3 regions of the Solibacillus kalamii genome follow, and region 2 is predicted to be linked to each of the others. Evidence: predicted binding sites of a transcription regulator. Region 2 holds the regulator's gene; each other region holds the start of a gene.
What was found. The regulator LexA, encoded in region 2, represses DNA repair genes until DNA is damaged. The targets are predictions, from matches to a motif close to CGAACATATGTTCG.

Region 1 (2,282 bases), on a different contig from region 2:
AGCGGCCTTTGTTGCGACATTATTAGGTATCTTCACTGGGTACGTATTATGGCATCCATTTGCCAACAAGTTAAAACGTAAATCCGCTGTAGAAGTTAAGCAAAAGCTAATGATGATTGAAGGGATTTTATCCGTACTTGAAGGTGAAGCACCTCGTGTAATCGAGCAAAAGCTGGCTTCATATTTAACAATGGAAGAACGTAAGCAAATTACCGAAAGCGGGGCGGGTGGCCTTGGCAAAGAAGCGTAAAAGACATAAAAAGCATGAGGAACATATTGACGAGTCCTGGTTAGTACCTTATGCAGATATATTAACGTTATTACTAGCATTATTTATTGTACTTTTTGCATCAAGCTCAGTGGATGAGAAAAAATTGGAGCAAATGTCTGCAGTATTTAATAATATTTTTACCGGTGGCACAGGTGTAATGGACAACTCATCTATCATACAAACACCGGATAACTCTACACCAACAGGTATCTCTAAATATATGGAAGATCAGCAACGCCTACATGAAACGCAAAACCGTGTGGACGAGTTTATTGCGATTAATGAGCTGGAAGACCAGTTTGAAACGAAAATGACAGAAGAGGGATTATTAATTACAATCCGGGACAGTATTTTATTCGATATGGGACGAGCAGATGTGAAAGCGGAATATGCAACAATTGCTGACGAGCTTGCTCAATTATTAATGTTTGATCCACCGCGTAATATTGTCATTACTGGTCATACAGATAATGTACCGATTAAGACACCGGAATTTGATTCCAACTGGGATCTGTCTGTAATGCGTGCAGTAAACTTCATGAAAGAAATTGTTTCGGGAAATGAACAACTTGATTCCAAATACTTCAGTGTAAAAGGTTTCGGAGAATTCCAGCCGATAGCTACGAATGATACTCAAGAAGGCAGAGCCAAAAACCGCCGTGTTGAAGTGCTCGTACAGCCACGTATAGCAGAAAATGGCGATGTAATAGTAGAATAGCAAGAAAGCTGTTTGGAAGGGAAACTTTCCAAACAGCTTTTTTGTTATGTCACAGCTCATAAAAGAAAAAAGTACTTCCATACTACGCAAGACGAAAAATTTAATATTAATTTGACATTACGCAAACAAAAGTTTATAATAATAAACAAATGTTTGATTAGAGGTGATAAAGTTGAATGAAAAGGAAAAATTGATTTTCCAATTAATAAAGAAGAATCCCTACTTATCACAACAGGAAATGGCAGAACAACTGGGAATGTCCAGGCCAGCGCTTGCTAATATAATCTCTTCGCTTATAAAACGAGGGGAAATTTTAGGACGTGCCTATGTTTTGCCAGAGAAAAATCAAATCATTGCAATTGGTGGTGCCAATATCGATCGTAAATTCACTATTGAGCAAAATGTCCAATTAGGGACTTCCAATCCTGCTTCTGTTACAGAATCGGTAGGCGGTGTTGCCCGCAATATCGCTGAAAACTTAGGGCGGTTAGGCAACCGTGTTTCTTTAATTACTGTAATGGGTGAAGATCATGATAGTGCATTTATTGAACAAAATTGTAAGAGTATGATGAATGTGGATTTAGTAGAGAAATTAAACGATTATAATACAGGTTCTTATACAGCAGTACTTGATAATATGGGTGAACTGGTAATATCGATGGCAAATATGGCGATTTATGATCAGTTGTTGCCGAGTATTTTAAAAAAGCACGAGGCGATACTACAAAATGCCAGCTGTATTGTCATTGACTTAAACAGCCCATTAGAAACAGTAGAATATATTAGGAATTTCGCAATAGAGCGTAATATCGCATTGGCGGTTATCCCTGTTTCTTCACCTAAGATGAAGAATATGTCGCAGGATCTGCACGGTATCCGTTACTTTATTTGCAATCGAGATGAAGCGGAAAGCTATTTAAATGTGAAGCTGGAAACATATAGCCAATATGAAAAGGCTGTTAACATGTTGTTGCAAAAAGGAGCGGAGCATGTTGTGCTCACTCTTGGCGAACATGGAGTAATGGTGGGGAACGAAGGTAATATAGTACACTACAAAGCCATTGCAACTAGAAATATAGTAGATGTTACAGGTGCCGGAGATGCTTTTGTTAGTGCATTTTTACATGGTTTATTAAACGATGAAGAGCTTGAAGAAGCAATCCAGCTCGGGTTGGTAAATGCATCGAAAACATTGCAATCGGACAAAACAGTACGTGAAGATTTAACAAAAGACAACTTAATCGAATGGAGGAATTTATAATGAAACAATATTTATCATATTCACAAGAGGTA
Region 2 (2,282 bases):
TGTATTCGATGCCGTACAATCGATCAGAAGAAGGTTTCATACGTGTGAACAACTGGAAAGAAATTAAACAGTATTTTATAAAACAACTGGAAATTGTATAAAAGGTAAAGGGTTGCAATCAGGCAATCCTTTTATATTTTTGTAGTCACTTGGCTTAACGAAATAGTATAATTTAAATAGTTGGAATTATCTATAAATTGTAAGGGGATAGAATGAATGAAACCGATTATTGGATTAACGATGTATGATTTTGACAAGAAATTGGATATAAACAACGCATATTTGACGTCGATAGAACTTGCGGGGGGTATACCAATTTGTATACCGAATGCTACGGAAGAAAACGTAGAAGCAGTATTAAATTTAGTTGATGGCCTCGTATTAATTGGTGGAGCGGATATCGATCCATTATTGTTTAATGAGGAACCGCACCGTCATATCGGTAGTGTTGTTAGAAAGCGTGATGACAGCGATCTTTTATTAATGAATGCAGCCTTTAAAAGACAAATGCCTGTTCTAGGTATTTGCCGTGGACAACAAATTATGAATGTTGCATTCGGGGGTACGATAATTCAGGATATACCATCACAGGTGGATAATACAATCTTACATAAACAACCTTCAAAGCGTGGAGAATTGGCACATACCGTTGAAGTGAAGACACCGAAATTTAAAGAGATTTTTACAGAAGAATCATTCCGTGTTAACACATTTCACCATCAATCTGTAGGGAAGTTAGGGGAAGGACTTCTTGTTTCGGCAGTTGCGAAAGACGGCATTATTGAAGGAATTGAACACGAATCCCATCCGTATTGTGTGGCGGTACAATGGCACCCGGAAGAATTGGCGCCAAACGGGGATGTTTATGCACAGCGCTTATTTAAAAGTTTTATAGAAGCATGCCATAAGTAATAAAAAGGCTCAGTCGTTTACGGCTGAGTTTTTTTATTTCATTAAAAAGCTTGCCGATTCTATTAGAATGGCAAGCTTCTGATTAATGAATATTTCGATAGAGGCCGACTACTTTACCTAAAATAGAAACTTGATTGACAATGATCGGCTCCATTGAACTGTTCTCAGGCTGTAGGCGGAAATGAGTTTTTTCTTTGTAAAAGCGCTTGACTGTCGCTTCATCATCTTCCGTCATTGCTACAACAATCTCTCCATTGTTCGCGGTAGACGTTTTTTTGACGATTACATAATCCCCGTTTAAAATACCGGCTTCAATCATGGATTCACCCATAATTTCAAGCATAAATAGTTCTTCTTCCGGTGAGCCGTAAGCATCCGGCAACGGGAAATATTCCTGAATATCCTCGATTGCGGAAATAGGCAGACCAGCTGTAACTTTACCGATTAACGGAACATGGATGACACCTTGTTTGGCGATGTTCATCTCTTCCTGGTCCAATATTTCAATGGCACGCGGCTTAGTAGGGTCACGGCGGATAAGCCCTTTACTTTCTAAACGAGCTAAATGCCCGTGGACAGTTGAACTGGAAGCCAAACCTACCGCTTCTCCAATTTCGCGTACTGATGGCGGATAGCCTTTAGAACGAACTTCCTCTTTTATAAAAGTTAGAATAGCCTGCTGCCGCTTTGAAATTTTTTGTGTCAACTAACTCACCTCTTTATCATGCTATTTTTCTTAAAGTAAGTATAGCAGTATGCGAACATGAATGCAAACATAAGTTCGAAAAAACGGTTGACAAAAACATATGTTCGTATTATTATGAGAACAAATATTCCGAACATATATTCGAAAGAGGGTTTTACAAATGAAAAAAACTAAACTAAATGGCTTTACATCAATGTTTCTACTATTCTCTGTACTTATGATTGCTTTATTCATGATGCAGGACGATAAAATAGAATTATACGAACACGTAAGCATAGAGCATGGCGATACTTTATGGTCGTTGGCAGAACAATACCGTGGTAAAATGGCTAAGCATGATTGGATCGATGAAGTGAAAAAGGAAAACGGATTGCTGGATGAAAAAGTTGTTTTAGGACAAGTACTGGTTGTACCTGTAGAAAAAGATTCACAATACATTGCTCAGCTGAATGATTCCACTGATATGCAATCGATTAAAGTAGTGAGAGGGAACAATGATAAAAACTAAAGCAGTAATTTATTGCCGTGTCAGTACGGATAAAAATACACAAGAAACATCACTAGTACGTCAGCAAGAGGAGCTGACAAAGTATGCGAAAACATTCGGCTATAAAGATGTGGAGATCTTTATGGATCAGCATAGCGGATATGATGTGGACAGAGA
Region 3 (2,282 bases), on a different contig from region 2:
GAGATGATAACCACAAAATCGGGTTATTAGTTGTTAGTTAATTTCAAAAGAATCTCGCTAAGACGAGGTTCTTTTTTTTGGTGAAAACGGGTATAAAGAAATTATGTTAAGATTAAATTGTACTAGACTACATTGTGTAGCTTCAGGAATTTTTATCGTTTTTGGTAGGGGTGAGCAGTTATGTTAGAATGGATGACAATCGATAATATTGAAACAATTGTAGAAAAATATAAACTGTTAGGTCCGTTCTTCGGGATTTTATTAACGTTCCTGGAATCATTTATCCCTGTATTGCCGCTGTTTGTAATCATCATTGCCAATGCTGCAGCTTACGGGTTATTTTGGGGTTTTTTACTGTCATGGCTTGGAACAGTCGCAGGCTCCTACATGTTCTTTCTCATGATTCGCATGTTTGGGAAGTATCGTCTTTTCCGTCGGATTAAAGAGCAGAAACAAGTGAAAAAACTGATTAACTGGGTGGATATTAGAGGATTTACACCATTGTTTGTGCTGCTGTGCCTGCCATTTACACCTGTTGTCGTTGTCAATACGGTCGCCGGTTTATCCAATATAAAAAAGAAATATTATTTTTTGACACTCCTTATTTCAAAACCGATCTTGATCTTCTTGATTAGCTATTTAGGCAGTGATCTACGTGATATTTTAACCTCTCCTGTAAAACTTATTATTTCAGCTGTGATAATTTTAATTATTTGGGGAATCGGAAAATTGATCGAACACATTTTAAATAAGCGTGTGGAAAGAGATTTGCGTGAGATTGGAAAATTACGAAAACATAAATAAAAAGCTTCAGTCTTGTCTTTTAACAAATTGTGAAAAGACAGGGCTTTTTTGTATGATGGCAATTAATGCACGAACATGCATTCTTATATTATAATAGAAGAAAGAAATAGAAATGAGGTGGGAATTGTGACGTTACGAGTTATAACAGGACGGGCAGGCACGGGGAAAACGACTTTGATACACCGTGAAATAGTCAATGATTTAAAAACAAATATATTTGGACATCCAATTTTTATATTAGTTCCTGACCAAATGTCGTTTACAACGGAATATGAGCTGACGACGAACTATGACATTGAAGGAATGATGCGTGCACAGGTTATGACATTCAAACGGCTGGCCTGGTTTGTGCTGCAAAATGAAGGAGGTATCGCCCACGAACGTATTGACGGCACAGGGTACCGCATGCTGTTACGACGTATTTTGGAAGAACATCAGGAGGAGTTCCTATTATTTAAACGCGCGGCAGGTAAATCCGGTTTTACGAAAGAAGTCGAGCAGGTTTTAAAGGAATTCAGCCAATATCATATTGATGTGGAAACTATCGAGCCATTGATCGAGTCATTAAGATTAAACGGTGCAAGTGAAGTACTGCTTCATAAATTACATGACCTGAATATTATTTTAAAGCAGCTGCATGAACGGATCGGGACAGATTACATTGATGGCGATGGCTATTTCCCGCTGCTAATTGAACGTATTCCGAAAATGGAAAGCTTGCGCAATACCGATATTTATCTGGACGGGTTTGTTTCGTTTAATGGACAGGAATTCGCCATTTTAAAAGAGCTGCTTATTTATGCGAAGAGTGTCACAATTGTCCTCCCAATGGAAGACCCGCAAATGGATCTACTGGAAGGCTCGGTATTTTACAGAGCTGCGATGACGTATGACAAAATAAAGAATGAGCTGCAAAAGTTACGATTCGAACGAGGAATTGATATTGAAGAGGAGCCGCGTGTTCATTTAGAAGTAAATTACCGTGCGACTAATCGGGACTTGCTGCAGATTGAACATTGCTTCGACAAAATTACCGATAGACCAGTCGAATCAACGGGACACACGAAAATATTGGAAGGCGTAAATCCGCGCGCAGAAGTGCAAGGTATTGCCCAGGAAATTAAACAGCTTGTTCTGGAAAAGGGACTGCGTTATAAAGATATCGGGATTATGTACCGACAGGCAGATGTATATGATGCGATTATCGGAACGACCTTTACACAGTATGAAATTCCGTTTTTCTCAAATGAGAAGCGGGCGATGCTTTATCATCCTCTTATCGAATTTAGTCGATCTGTACTGGAAATTATTACAACAAACTGGAAATACGAACCGATTTTCAGAAGTATAAAAACAGATCTGTTCTTCCCTTATGGAGCCAACTTAGTCGCGATGAGAGACAGAGCGGATATATTGGAAAACTTCGTCATTGCAAAAGGGATTGTTCATGACCGTTGGATGAAAGAGGAAGTATGGCA

Region 1: CBM15_RS10245 (carbohydrate kinase) is a predicted target of LexA. The motif match lies at 1,132-1,145, and genes of this name have one in related genera.
Region 3: addB (helicase-exonuclease AddAB subunit AddB) is a predicted target of LexA. The motif match lies at 875-888, and genes of this name have one in related genera.

Annotation. Positions count from the first base shown of each region.
Region 1 covers NZ_NHNT01000006.1:37,672-39,953, reverse strand. The annotation lists gene motA (flagellar motor stator protein MotA) at 1-250, shown strand, start outside; gene motB (flagellar motor protein MotB) at 234-989, shown strand; gene CBM15_RS10245 (carbohydrate kinase) at 1,162-2,250, shown strand; gene CBM15_RS10240 (pseudouridine-5'-phosphate glycosidase) at 2,250-2,282, shown strand, end outside.
Region 2 covers NZ_NHNT01000002.1:311,258-313,539, forward strand. The annotation lists gene CBM15_RS05165 (5' nucleotidase, NT5C type) at 1-101, shown strand, start outside; gene CBM15_RS05170 (gamma-glutamyl-gamma-aminobutyrate hydrolase family protein) at 217-912, shown strand; gene lexA (transcriptional repressor LexA) at 995-1,618, opposite strand; gene yneA (cell division suppressor protein YneA) at 1,779-2,126, shown strand; gene CBM15_RS05185 (YneB family resolvase-like protein) at 2,113-2,282, shown strand, end outside.
Region 3 covers NZ_NHNT01000001.1:488,753-491,034, reverse strand. The annotation lists gene CBM15_RS02385 (PDZ domain-containing protein) at 1-41, shown strand, start outside; gene CBM15_RS02380 (TVP38/TMEM64 family protein) at 181-804, shown strand; gene addB (helicase-exonuclease AddAB subunit AddB) at 931-2,282, shown strand, end outside.